3 regions of the Salinicoccus sesuvii genome follow, and region 3 is predicted to be linked to each of the others. Evidence: riboswitches for the same ligand, from Rfam matches in the RefSeq annotation. Region 3 holds a riboswitch; each other region holds the start of a gene.

Region 1 (4,843 bases), on a different contig from region 3:
TGACATGGTTGCGCTTGGCAAAAAGCTCAAGGCAGCAGGCGCAAATACTTTCAGAGGTGGCGCCTTCAAGCCGAGAACGTCACCGTACGCTTTCCAAGGCCTTGGACTCGAGGGATTGCGCATTCTTAACGTCGTCAAAGAAGAAACAGGACTACCAATCGTCTCGGAACTGATGTCTACGGATTACATCGATGATTTCGTCGAGATGGTGGATGTCATTCAGATTGGTGCACGTAATATGCAAAACTTCGATTTGCTAAAAGCCGTTGGAGAGACGAACAAACCTGTTCTATTGAAGCGTGGTATGTCTGCCACAATGAAAGAATGGTTGATGTCTGCAGAATATGTTATGGCTGGCGGAAATGATAACGTCATATTCTGTGAGAGAGGTATCCGAACTTTCGAGACGGCAACCAGAAACACATTGGATATCCAAGCAGTGCCTGTAATCCAAAAGGAATCCCACCTTCCTATTGTGGTAGATCCAAGTCACGCAGCTGGAGTAAGACATCTCATCCCGTCAATGGCAAAAGCAGCGGTGATGGCAGGTGCAAATGGGCTGCAGATTGAAGTGCACGAAGACCCTCAAAATGCATGGAGTGATGGACAACAGTGTCTGACACCAGACGAGTTCGCAGAATTGATGCAGACAATCAATGTATTGCTTGATGTGGAGAAGAAGACGGCCACAGGCAAACAGATTGTGCAGCACTAGATAAGGAGGAGTAGCCATGAATACACATGAAAAATTGAGATATAAAATTGACGAACTGGATGCAGAGCTCATTGCGCTTTTCGAAGCACGGATGCAAGTTGCAGAGAATATCGCTCAGTATAAGATACAAAATGATATTCCAGTATTCGATGAAGCGCGTGAAGAGCAAGTTGTTTGTAGAAATGTAGAAAGATTGCAAGATCAAAGTCTGGAGATCTATGCTGACTCGTTTTTCAGACATCTCATGGCACTCTCCAAAAAGCGTCAGCATGAAAACTTAAGAAAATACAATGTCTCCCATAAGATATGAAGAATAGCCTGCGATATTATCGCAGGCTATTTTAGTTCTGAGAGGTCGTAGTAGGTATTCTGGTAGGTTTCATTAATCCAGTTGCCGAAAAGCAAATGTCCATGACTTTTCCAGGTAAATAAAGGATCGGCCGATGGATCATCTTCTGGGAAGTAGTTGCTAGGTAGAGCTATTTCTTCACCTGCTTCATGATCCCTGTCGTACTCGTTCTTAAGGGTGTTGCGCTCATACTCAAGATGTCCAAATATAAAGAGGTTGCGCTGGTCTTTCGTACATATGATATCCGGTCCAAAAGTGGGGTGAGAGGATAGTATGTCGAGCGCTTCTACATTTTCCAAGGCTGTTCTGTCGACCTGTGTGTGTCTAGATTGGGGGACGCGGTATGTGTCGTCGAATCCTCTCATTAATGAATGGCTTGGCATTTCATTATTATAATCGAAAATGCCAAACAATTTATTTGGCAAGAGCGATTTTCGAATGCCGAAATAGTGGTTCAATGCAAACTGCGCGCCCCAACAGATGAAGAACCTGGAGAAAACGTGGGTCTGTGACCATTCCATGATTTCACGGAGTTCTTCTATATAATTTACTTGCTCAAAATCCAGTGTTTCAACAGGGGCGCCCGTAACGATCATGCCATCGTAACGTCTATCTCGCACTTCTTCTAAAGTGTGATAGTACTTCTGTAGGTGGCTGGTTGGTGTGTTCCTGCTATGGTGGGTTGTCATATACATGAAATCGATATCCACCTGAAGGGGTGAATTCCCGAGTAGTCTAAGTAAATGGAGCTCGGTTTCTTCTTTCTTTGGCATCAGGTTTAAGATGATTATGCGAAGCGGTCGTATATCTTGGGTATAGGCCCGCTTCGCTTCTATAGTGTAAACATTTTCTTTATGAAGGCGTTCCGTTACAGGCAGACCTTCAATAATTTTAATCGGCATTAGATTGCATCCAGCCCTTTCTTAAGGTCATCCAGAATATCGTCGATATGCTCAAGACCCACAGATAATCTGATGGTCTCCGGTTTGACGCCTCCTACGAGTTGTTGTTCCTCATTCAATTGCGAATGTGTAGTGGAAGCTGGATGTATGACAAGAGACTTGGCATCGCCTACATTTGCAAGTAAAGAGAAGAGCTCCAAAGTTTCGATGAATGTCTTTCCTGCTTCATAGCCGCCTTTTACACCGAAAGTAAATATCGAAGAGGCGCCTTTTGGAAGATACTTCTCTTTAGCAGCATAATATCTACTAGACTCAAGTCCGGCGTAGTCGACCCATTCCACTTTTTCATGCTGCTCGAGAAATGCAGCAACCTTTTCTGCATTTTCTACGTGTCTTTCCATCCGGAGTGATAATGTTTCTATACCTTGTGTTAGCAGGAATGAATTGAATGGCGAAAGAGCAGCTCCTGTATCTCTGAGGAGTGTGGTTCTTATTTTGAAAGCGTAGGCTGCCGGCCCAAACGCTTCAGTAAATATCAGACCGTGATAGGATTCATCTGGTTCAGTAAGACCTGGGAACTTGCCGTTGTCCCAATTAAAATTGCCACCATCTACAATTACACCGCCAATGGAAGTGCCGTGTCCACCGAGAAACTTGGTCGCAGAGTGGACTACAACGTGTGCGCCATGCTCAATTGGTCGGCACAGGTAAGGTGTAGCAAAAGTATTATCAACAATTAGAGGGATATCATTCTTTTCAGCAATCTCCGCAAGTGCTTGTATATCTGCAACATTTCCTTCCGGGTTACCGATTGTCTCAATGAAGATGGCTTTGGTGTTATCTCTGATTTCACGTGAAACATTCTCCGGATTTTTAATATCGACTAAGGATGTTTCGATACCGAACTTTTTAAAGGTATGGGTGAAAAGTGTGTGTGTGCCACCATATAGACTCGTTGTAGAAATGATGTGATCTCCACTGTTGGTTAAAACCTGTATGGCATAAGTGATGGCCGCCATGCCGGAAGCGACACCGAGGCCAGCGACACCACCCTCAAGTTCAGCTACCCGGGTCTCTAAGGCTGCCGTTGTAGGATTCATAATACGCGTATATATATTGCCGCTATCTTGCAAGCCGAATAATTCTGAAGCATGTTTGGTGTCATCGAATACATAGGAGGTCGTCTGGTAAATAGGCAGTGCTCGAGAATTTGTTGTCCCATCAATTTCTTGTCCAGCATGAAGTTGTCTTGTTTCAAAACGGTGATTGTTAGCCATTTTACATTCCTCCAAGAACAGATTAATAAAAAAAGAGCCTACCCAAAGATAAAGGAAGACTCGCGAGTCACTCATCTTTCAGGATAATACCTGCTGGATTTAGCACCTTACTGAAAAGGTTGCTGGGCTTCGTAGGGCCATTCCCTCCGCCACTCTGGATAAGCAATTATTTAATTAAAAACTATGGTACTATGATGGAAGTAAGTTTGTCAAATACTTTTAATTTTTCAACTTTTCAAGTGGGAAGGTGAGATAGATGGATGTCTTTATTATTTTACTTATGCTTGTGACATTCGTACTATTTATTTACAGTCGACGTATGTTGGTGCAGACTAGGATAAGAATAGACGATCGTAATCGTATGAAGGAGATGCATTACGGTATTTTAAAGTATATAGAAGAAGGGAAATCGAAAGAGGAGATAATAATTTTGCTTATGAAAGATTATGGCCTAGAGAGACCTGAAGCGGACTACATGTACAGTCGGGTCGTCATAGGCTCCCAGTAGAACTTCAGTTCTCTTCCAATTGCTAATGCAGCACCCAAAGTATAGTATGGATACTGCATAGCAAAAATTTGAAAATTTATGGAGTGGTCAAGGTGTCCAATGTGAAGCAAGTCCTCAAAATAGGATTCGCCTACACCGGTGTAGTGGTCGGTGCAGGCTTCTCGACAGGTCAGGAAATATTGCAGTTTTTCACAAATAATGGAGCAGTGAGTATCTTCGCCGTTCTTCTCTCGGGGTTACTGGTACTATTTACGGGCAAGTGGACAGCAGATGTTGGATTCGATATCAAGGCCGAATCATACATTGATTCTTTGCTGAATATGTTCGGGAAGACTTTTGGACGCATCATTGATGTTGTACTTTCTTTCTTCCTCTATGGTGTAGCGGTTATTATGTTTGCGGGTGCTGGTTCCACATTCTACGAAAGCTTCGGTGTATCTCCATGGATTGGTTCATTGATATTAATCTTGGCTGTATTTATTACTCTGAATCTTGATTTCGATCGTATTGTACTGGCACTAGGTGCAATTACGCCTTATCTACTGGCGATTGTCGTCATCATTGCCATCGTCAACTTTCTGAATCCTTCTCTACCACTAAGTGAAGTGGATCAGTATGCCAACCCGGAAGCCACACCACCGGGACCTTGGTGGTGGAATGCCGTTACATATAGTGGTTTTACTATTGCTGTTGCTTTTAGTTTCTTGACTATGATGGGGTCTCGATCGGACTCTAGGAAAGTCGCTGGGTGGGGTGGTATTATCGGTAGTATCATCATCATACTCTTAATGTTCCTAATCAATAACGGTCTAATGGCGCAGATGGATGAAGTGAACACGGTGGAGCTACCGATGCTACTTCTGGCTAATGAAATACATCCGGTACTTGGGCTGTTGCTCTCGGTAGCAATGTTGTTGGTCATCTACAATACAGCGGTAGGCATGCTCTATCCCTTCTTGAATCGATTCAGCCATCCTGGCAGTCGACGTTACAAAATAATGCTCCCTGTATCGCTCGTCATCGGTTATATACTAAGCTTTGTCGGTTTTGCAGATCTTGTAGGTACAATCTATCCTGTTATGGGATATGTGG
Region 2 (4,843 bases), on a different contig from region 3:
ATCTACATCATCCATGCAGCCATATTAGCTAAAATCGAAGTTGTCATGATCAATACACGGCTGACACCACATGAGATTACCGCCCAGCTTGAGGATATCTCTGTCGACACTATAGTGGCTACTGAGCCACTCGAACTAGACGGATATAACATCTACCAATTGAAAGAGCTTTTGACTCTTACTGCCTTGCCTGTCGACAAGTCAGGCATATCAGGTGATGATGTTCTCTCGATCATGTTCACTTCCGGGACGACCGGCAGAGCGAAGGCAGTCCCTCAGACTTTCCGTAACCATTATGCTTCTGCCCGAGGATGCGAGAATCGTTTCGGCTATTCGGAAGAAAGCATATGGATGAACGTGAACCCGATCTACCATATTTCCGGTTTCTCAGTACTGCTAAGATCGGTAATCCGCGGGTGTACGATGGTGCTTGTGGAAAAGTTCGACGAAAGTACGGTGTGGAAGAGAATAACTGAACACAGTGTAACGCATACCAGCATGGTGCCAGTCATGCTATCCCGGTTGCTAAACCATCCCATTCCTGCTCACAACCTTCAGGGTGTACTACTTGGTGGAGCGGGTGTAACCCGGCAGGTGCTGAGTGACGCGCTTGATGCTGGATTGCCGGTCTACAATTCATTTGGTATGACGGAAACATGTTCTCAGATTGTTTCAATCGGCCATGATGATCCTAAAATCCTTGAAGGCACTGTCGGCCGACCGCTCGAGAACATTAGTATACAAATAGACGAAACCAATGATGGGGAGCTGCTAGTACATGGTGCACCAGTGACGAACGGCTATCTCAATGCAGAGATGGAACTATCAGACGGGTACTTCAGGACCGGTGATATGGGTTATATCGACGCAGAAGGTTACCTCTATATATTGGATCGGCGCAAGGATTTGATCATCAGCGGGGGAGAGAATGTCTACCCTAAGGAAATTGAGGATGTAATCATGATGATGCCTGAAGTGGCAAATGCTGTTGTCGTAAAAAGAAAAGACAAAGAGTGGGGCGAAGTACCTGTGCTACTTATAGAGACGCGCTATGGGATGACAATCAAAGATGCTGAGATCATGAGGCATTTGGAGGGTCGGGTTGCAAAATATAAAAGACCAAAAGAAATTATAAGGATGTCACAAATCTTGATGACTTCCACAGGCAAAGTCTCAAGAGTGCGTAATCAGAAGGTTTATGACGAAAAAAAGAAGCAGTGATCACTGCTTCTTTTTGTAGTTATCGGGATTGAGAGGGACGGGATCATATCCGCCCGGATGGAATGGATGGCATTTAAGGATACGTTTGGTTGTAAGATAGCCACCCTTTAGTGCACCATGTTCTTGTACTGCTTCTATGCCGTAGTTAGAGCATGTCGGATTGAACCGGCAACTAGGTGGGAACATAGGAGAAATCGCCTTCTGATAGAAGCGCATTAGCCATAGAAGGATTGTTTTCATATAATCACTGCTCCAGCATTTAATACTACCATGATATAGGGTACACTGGATTTAAGCAAATTTGGAGATGATAGGATGCTTGAATTCAAAGATCATAAAAACAGAAGAGTTACGCTTCTGCTCGGTCATGCTGTCCCGCTTGACCACGTACTTGGAATCTGCAGAATCGACGGCAAATATCTTCTAACCGATCATAAAGTACGCGGTATTGAATTTCCCGGCGGTAAGATCGAAGTAGGGGAAAGAGCTGAAGATGCGCTGCGCAGGGAAGTATTCGAAGAGACAGGTGCGAGCCTTGATGTAGTAACTTATATCGGAGCATATACAGTTCATGATACAGAACCATTCACAAAGGGAGTCTATTTTGCCGAAGTGAATGATATCTCCTTCATATGTGAATATGGCGAAACATATGGCCCCATCGTCTGTAGTACGGTGGAGGAAATACCAGAAGACAAAAGAAGTTTTCTTCTCGATGATTGCTGTATAGACTACTTGTACCAGATGAGCAAAGCCCACGAAACATTCAAGTAAATACGCCGGATACCGAGCTCGGTATCCGGCGTATTTACTTTTCTGCTAGAGTTTAAAGCCGCCTGCTTTCGCGATACTTTCAGATTCTGTCCCAAACTTCTTAAAGTTCTCTATGAAGGATTGCTTCAAATTGTAGGCTTTCTCATCATAAGCTTCTTCTGAAATCCAAATATTTCTCGGGTTGAGAATTTCCTTAGGTACACCGGTAACAAAAGCCGGAATACTTAGCCCGAAAGTGGAATCCTCTTCAAACGGATTGAGTAGCAGTTCTCCGCTGATGGCTCTTCTGATCATCGAACGGGTATATTTAAGATCCATACGTTTGCCGACACCGTACTCGCCGCCACTCCAGCCAGTGTTAACCAGATAGACGTCGACTCCATGCTCATCAATCAGGTCACCAAGCATATTTGCATAGGTCGTTGCGTGCAATGGTAAGAAAGGAGAACCAAAGCATGTTGAGAATACTGGCTGCGGCGAGGTCACACCTCGTTCTGTACCGGCAAGCTTCGAAGTAAATCCGCTCAGGAAGTGATACATGGCCTGTTCTTTAGTCAGCTTTGAGATAGGGGGAAGTACACCGAATGCATCCGCAGTCAAGAAAATGATGGTCGTCGGATGGCCAGCGACAGATGGGATGCGTGCATTGTCTATATGGTCGATCGGGTAGGCTGCACGGGTGTTCTCGGTAAGTGTATTGTCGTCGTAGTCAGGTATGCCTGACTCGTCAATGACAACATTCTCAAGCACAGAGCCGAACTTGATGGCTTTAAAGATTTCAGGCTCCTTCTCTGCAGACAAGTTGATTGTCTTAGCGTAGCATCCGCCTTCAATATTAAATACCCCGTCTTCATTCCAGCCATGTTCATCATCACCGATCAGTTCTCTTTGAGAATCAGCAGAAAGTGTCGTCTTACCCGTACCAGAGAGTCCAAAGAACAGCGCAACGTCCTTGTTCTCTCCAACGTTCGCAGAGCAGTGCATGCTCATAACGCCTTGTTCAGGCAGCAGATAGTTCATAATGGAGAAAATGGATTTTTTCATTTCACCAGCGTACTCGGTTCCTCCGATTAAAATAACTCCCTTTTCAAGTGAAACGATAATGAAAGCTTCCGACTCCGTACCATCGGTCGAAGGGTCAGCTTTGAATGTCGGTGCAGAAATTACAGTGAATTGTGGCTCTATGGTGCGAGCTTCTTCTTCACTCTCGGGACGGATGAACATAGTGCGGGCAAACATGTTATGCCAGCTGAACTCATTTATGACACTAAGATCAAGACGCGTCTTTTCATCCGCGCCGGCATAGCCGTTGAAAACAAAAATTTCTTCCTTGTCTCCAAGGTGATTGATGACCTTCTCGAAAAGGTTGTCGAAAATTTCTTGTGAGATAGGCTGATTGACTTCTCCCCAGTCTACCTTATGTTCCGATACCGCGTCTTTGACGATAAAACGGTCTTTCGGGCTACGCCCAGTATACTTACCAGTCTCAGCGCGCAACGCACCCGTTGCTGCAAGCTTACCTTCTTTTCTTTCCAAAGACTTTTCAACCAGTTGAGATGTAGAAAGCTGGATATGTGAATTTTTTCTAGTTACCAAATTTTCGATAAGTCCTCTATGGTCTGTCATAATCATCGCCCCCATTTTATGTATTTTCAAAGTAGATGTAGCTTTCACGAATTAGTATAACACATTGATAAATGACGTAACATAATATTTACAAAAATAATATTCACTTGATTTGGACGCAATCATCTAGTATATTATAGTCTAAGTTATCTCTTATCAAGAGCCGGTGGAGGGAACATACCCGATGAAGCCCAGCAACCTCTTTTCTATAAAGAAAGGTGCTAAAGGATGCAGAAGTTATTCTGATCGATAAGGGGAAGAGCGGAGCCTTTTCTCGTATTATTGGGAAAAGGCTTTATTTTTTGGTAACGGGAGATAGCTAATAATCATAAAGGAGAAATATGCAATGGCAGAACGTAGACTTTTCACTTCTGAATCCGTAACTGAGGGGCATCCCGACAAAATTGCGGATCAGATATCCGATGCAATACTGGATGAAATACTAAAAGGGGATGAGAATGCAAGAGTTGCCTGTGAAACGGTTGTTAACACCGGTATGGCAATGATCGTCGGAGAAATAAGTACGAATACTTATGTTGATATACCTAAAATAGTAAGAGAAACTGTCAAGGAGATTGGTTACACCCGTGCCAAGTATGGTTATGACTACAAAACAATGTCCGTATTGACTGGAATAGATGAGCAGTCGGCTGATATTGCGCAAGGTGTCAACAATGCTGTCGAAACAAGGGAGACCGATGCCATTTCTACAGGCGCCGGCGATCAGGGTTTAATGTTCGGCTTTGCATGTAATGAAACGGAAGAACTCATGCCGTTGCCAATATCACTGGCTCACAAATTGTCGAGGCGCTTGACGCAAGTGAGAAAAGACGGAACCATAGACTACTTGAGACCTGATGGAAAGACACAGGTTACCGTAGAGTACGATGAAAAAGGCGCCGTCAAAAGAGTGGATACTATCGTCATTTCATCCCAGCATCATGAGGAAATAGAAACCGAAACGATCCGCAAAGACCTTATTGCGCAAGTGATTCAAAAAGTGGTCCCTACTGAGCTGCTAGATGAAGACACAAAATATATCATCAATCCGACCGGCCGATTTGTTATAGGGGGTCCGCAAGGGGATGCTGGTTTAACAGGCAGAAAGATCATTGTAGATACGTACGGCGGATATGCCCGTCATGGTGGTGGTGCATTCAGTGGTAAAGATCCTACAAAAGTCGACCGTTCTGCAGCATATGCGGCCAGATATATTGCAAAG
Region 3 (4,843 bases):
CTATCAGCTACTTGGAGTATTCCTTGGTATCAAACTGCTGCATGCTGTGTTCAGCTACTTCCAAGAAGTGGTTCTGCAAAACTCAGGGGCGCTAGTAGTACAGAAAATGAGGAATGATGTGTTCCAGCATGTCCAGCGGTTGCCAATCCGCTACTTCGATGACCTACCAGCTGGCAAGGTGGTAGCACGAATCACCAACGATACAGAATCAATATTAAATATGTTCTCTGTTGTGTTGCCATTGTTTTTAGTTAGTAGCCTGACTGTTGGCGCGATTACTGTTATTACGCTATTCATTAATATCTGGACTGGTCTGGTCATGCTGCTGTTTGTACCTATTATTATTGTGTGGATGATACTCTACCGTAAATATTCGAACGACTTCAACCATACTAGAAGAGAACGTAATAGTGATATTAATGCGATGATTAACGAATCTATCAGCGGCATGCCAATTATTCAGATCTTCAACCGTGAATCGCAGATAACGCGGGAATTTGAGGAACTGAATAACGATTATCTTAAAAGTACTGGTAGTCTTATTAAGCTGGATAGCGCTTCCGGGCAGAACTTGATGGGAACGCTTAGATCACTTCTTTTTGCAGTAATGGTCTACATTTTTGCGTCTAGTTTCCTTGATGCACAAACGGCGCTTACTGTCGGTACAATGTATATCCTTGTAGACTATATAACACGGTTCTTCAATCCCTTATTCAATATTATTGGACAGCTTGATATATATGAGCAGGCACGCGTTGCTGCGGTAAAGGTATTTGAGCTACTAGACGCAGAAGTTGAAACGGAAGAAGAGGAGCATCTCGGCAATTTCAGCGGACACATTTCATTTAATGAAGTAAGCTTTTCTTATGATGATAAACATACAGTACTCAAAGATATTAGTATCGACGTGTCGCCGGGAGAAACCGTGGCACTCGTGGGCCATACAGGATCCGGTAAGAGTTCAATCATCAACCTGCTGATGCGCTTTTACGATCCGGTTCGCGGAAAGATACTCTTCGATGGTAAAGACACGAGAGAATTTAGCAAGCAGTCTCTACGGCATCATATGTCAATTGTACTGCAGGATCCCTTCATTTACAGCGGATCTCTACTTTTCAATCTGAGACTGAACAACGAAGAAATTTCTGAGGCAGAAGCAAGAGCGGCCCTCGCTAGTGTTGGCGGTGAAGAGATGCTGTCACGGATGGAAGAGGGAATGCATACTGAGTTGACAGAACGTGGATCCACACTATCACTTGGTGAACGCCAACTCATTTCATTCGCACGTGCCATGGTATTCAATCCGAAAGTATTGGTACTGGATGAAGCGACGAGCAACATCGATTCCGAAACGGAACAGATGATCCAGCATGCCATGAAAGTCGTTAGTGCAAACCGCACGACATTTATCATCGCTCATAGACTTTCGACCATCCAGCATGCAGATCAGATCCTGCTGCTTGATAGCGGTCTTATAGTTGAAAGCGGAAATCACGAAGAACTACTTGCCAAAGGCAAGGAGTATGCCAAGATGTATACGATGCAACTTGGACAGCCAGTCAGCATAAATATCTAATAATTAATATTGTGAATGTTGACAATTCTCATTTGCTCATGTAGAGTTATGAACATTCAATTGAATACTTTTATCCAGAGAAGTGGAGGGATTAGGCCCTTTGAAACTTCAGCAACAGGCCCGGAGGGTACTGTGCTAAATCCTACAAGCGACCGCTTGGCAGATAACCGTGAAACCATTTGCCATTTCGGCAGATGGTTTTTTTATTTTACATAGAGGGGTGATTGCATGGCCATTGTATTGGAAGATGTATCAAAGACTTATGAGGTTAAAGGCAGAAAAGTAGAAGCGCTTAAACGGCTTTCGCTGACTGTGGGAGACGGGGAAATATTCGGCATTATCGGATTCAGCGGTGCTGGTAAGAGTACTCTGCTCAGACTAATTAATCTATTGGAAGCTCCGAGCTCTGGTAGTGTTAATGTAAATGGCACGGCACTTGGTAACTTGTCCAGTGAGAAGCTACGAGCGAAAAGACAGAAGATCGGCATGATCTTCCAACAGTTCAATCTCATTGAATCAAAAACGGTATATCAGAATATTGAATTCGTTCTGAAGGCAAGCAAGTATGATAAGAAAAAAGTGAAATCACGCATCGAGGAATTGCTTGCGCTTGTCGGATTGAGTGACAAGGCGGGCAGCTATCCCGGGAATTTAAGTGGGGGCCAAAAGCAACGGGTCGGGATCGCTAGGGCCCTAGCAAACCATCCTGAAGTACTTTTATGCGACGAGGCAACAAGTGCACTCGATCCCGAGACAACGAAGACGATATTGAAGTTATTGAAGAAAATCAACCGGGACCTTGGTATCACTATTGTACTCATCACGCACGAAATGGGAGTCATCAAGGAGATTGCGGACCGCGTTGGGGTGATGACAGCCGGTGAAATAGTTGAAGAAAGTGACGTCTACAGTATATTCAGCCATCCTGAGCATGCTGTAACAAAAGGATTCGTGCAGGATATCTACGACTTTGCTATTCCACCTCATATCGAAATGAATGATCGCTCGGATGTCATTACTATCAAATTTTTAAACGAAAACGCTGAGGCTAATTATGTCAACCAGCTCTATCGTCACTTCGAATGTGACATCAGTATATTGAATGGTCGTATTGAATACATTCAGGATATGCCGCTCGGATTCTTGATGCTTCATGTTCAAGGAGATCCACAGGAAATTTCAAGACTCAAAGCATTTATCGATGAATCAACAGGAATAGAAAGGACTGAAATCCATGCAGAGACTCGCTGAAATTGCACCGCTCTTATATCGTGCACTGCTTGAAACTACACTTATGGTGTCGATTTCCATATTCTTTGCGGTATTAATTGGGTTGCCGCTTGGCATTCTACTTTACATAACGGCAAACCCACTGCTGTTCCGGATCAAGCCGCTTAATCAGGTGCTTGGCGCCATTACTAACGTCATTCGTTCGTTTCCTTTCATTATCCTCATTGTTGCCATCATGCCGGTAGCCACCTGGCTGACTAATAGTTCGCATGGACCAGTTTTTGCGAGTGTCGCACTCTCTATCGCAGCAGTTCCGCTTTTTGCAAGATTGGTGGAAACAAGTTTCAACGGGGTGGGCAAAGGTGTAATAGAAGCAAGTATTGCAGGCGGTGCTTCACTGATACTCATCATTACAGATGTACTCATTCCTGAAGCAAAACGTGGCATCACCCAAGGGATTACTTTGACAATTATTTCTATCATCGCTTTCAGTGCGACCGCCGGTGTAGTAGGGGGCGGCGGTATCGGTGACCTGGCCATTCGTTATGGATATTATCGCTACGATACAGTGACGATGATTGCCACTGTTGTTGCGCTAGTGATCATAGTGCAGCTTGTACAGTTGATTGGGGACTTTTTAACAAGAAGACAGGAGGGGAACTGATATGCGTGGCATAATTATATTTCTAGTTTCGACACTCGCTGTAATCATTGGCACTAGTGCGCTCCTATACGAAGGGGAGGGCGAGGTCATTACGATAGGCGCATCGACCGGGCCATACAGTGACATGGTCAACTTTGCTTTAAAACCTGCGCTCGAAGACCAGGGCTATACAGTAGAAATCGTCGAGTACACAGATTACATCCAGCCGAACAATGCACTCAATAACGGTGACCTGGATGCGAACCTGTACCAGAACAAATCCTTCATGACCGATTTCAATGAAGAGAACGGCACAGACTTCATTAACCTTATTCAGGTGCCGACTGCGCCTATGGGGTTATACTCCAGTCAGTTCGACTCGATTGAAGAAATCGCAAACGGCAGCGAAGTAGCATTGCCGCTTGATCCGGTCAATTCATCACGCGGCTTCCATACGCTGGTCGATGCAGGACTCATTGAAATTGCAGAAGACGCTAACATGCTTGCCGTTGAAGAATCTGATATAATCCAAAATAACAAAAACCTTGAGTTCATCTATCAAGATTCAGGACAGTTGCCGCGGAGTGTAGATCAGATTGGTTTGTCTCTGGTGCCTGGCAACTTTGCACTAGCAAGCGGTATGGACCTGGCAGATGCACTTCAGCTTGAGAATATGAATGAAAACTTCAGAAATCAAATCGTCATCAATGCGTCGGATGCGGACAGCAGCCTCGCCGATGATCTGGTAGAAGCAGTGGAATCTGAGCATTTTGCACAGACAATAGATAGTCAGTTCCAGGGATTTGATAAACCGGAGGGACAATAATGGCCAATAGACTCATTGAGAGTATACCTGAAAGCTACTTTAAAACAGCAATGTCAAGCGACTTGACCTCTGGCCCCTTGCCATTGATTAACTTGGCAGTAGGTATACCGGACGGGCGGACACCGGAAGTGATTCTCGAAACAGTTGCAGCATCGGTATATAAGACAGAGAATCAGCGCTACGTGGGTTTCCGCGGGAAGCCGACCTTAAAGGATGAAATCAAAATCTTCTATAAGAAGCACTACGATGTGGACCTCGAAGACCACAATATTGCATTGCTGTATGGTACAAAAAGTGGACTGGTACAGTTTCCGATGACCTTTATCGAACCAGGTGAGGGGGTATTCTTACCAAATCCAGGATACCCGGACTACGCGCCTGGTGTGACACTGGCGCGTGGGGAAACCTACGAACTACCGTTGCTGCCTGAAAATGGCTACCTCCCAGATTACGATATTCTACCAGAGCACGAACTGCAGAATGCGCGATTGATCTATCTAAACTACCCTTCTAATCCGCTTGGCGCGGTAGCAGATAAAGAATTTTTTGATCGCACTGTGGCACGGTT

Evidence for each region. A riboswitch is a leader RNA that binds a small molecule or an ion and turns the genes downstream of it on or off. The one in region 3 is predicted to bind S-adenosylmethionine.
Region 1: another riboswitch for S-adenosylmethionine. It lies ahead of ACFOJ8_RS11310 (O-acetylhomoserine aminocarboxypropyltransferase/cysteine synthase family protein); the one in region 3 lies ahead of ACFOJ8_RS07050 (methionine ABC transporter ATP-binding protein).
Region 2: another riboswitch for S-adenosylmethionine. It lies ahead of metK (methionine adenosyltransferase); the one in region 3 lies ahead of ACFOJ8_RS07050 (methionine ABC transporter ATP-binding protein).

What each region holds. Positions count from the first base shown of each region.
Region 1 is NZ_JBHRWV010000009.1:147,033-151,875, reverse strand. It holds gene aroF (3-deoxy-7-phosphoheptulonate synthase) at 1-715, shown strand, start outside; gene ACFOJ8_RS11320 (chorismate mutase) at 732-1,025, shown strand; gene ACFOJ8_RS11315 (homoserine O-succinyltransferase) at 1,052-1,966, opposite strand; gene ACFOJ8_RS11310 (O-acetylhomoserine aminocarboxypropyltransferase/cysteine synthase family protein) at 1,966-3,243, opposite strand; SAM riboswitch class I at 3,312-3,408, opposite strand; gene ACFOJ8_RS11305 (hypothetical protein) at 3,500-3,751, shown strand; gene ACFOJ8_RS11300 (YkvI family membrane protein) at 3,820-4,843, shown strand, end outside.
Region 2 is NZ_JBHRWV010000002.1:100,994-105,836, forward strand. It holds gene menE (o-succinylbenzoate--CoA ligase) at 1-1,221, shown strand, start outside; gene yidD (membrane protein insertion efficiency factor YidD) at 1,222-1,461, opposite strand; gene ACFOJ8_RS03200 (NUDIX domain-containing protein) at 1,537-1,995, shown strand; gene pckA (phosphoenolpyruvate carboxykinase (ATP)) at 2,041-3,621, opposite strand; SAM riboswitch class I at 3,772-3,877, shown strand; gene metK (methionine adenosyltransferase) at 3,968-4,843, shown strand, end outside.
Region 3 is NZ_JBHRWV010000007.1:247,495-252,337, reverse strand. It holds gene ACFOJ8_RS07055 (ABC transporter ATP-binding protein) at 1-1,576, shown strand, start outside; SAM riboswitch class I at 1,644-1,746, shown strand; gene ACFOJ8_RS07050 (methionine ABC transporter ATP-binding protein) at 1,805-2,827, shown strand; gene ACFOJ8_RS07045 (methionine ABC transporter permease) at 2,811-3,470, shown strand; gene ACFOJ8_RS07040 (MetQ/NlpA family ABC transporter substrate-binding protein) at 3,472-4,275, shown strand; gene ACFOJ8_RS07035 (aminotransferase class I/II-fold pyridoxal phosphate-dependent enzyme) at 4,275-4,843, shown strand, end outside.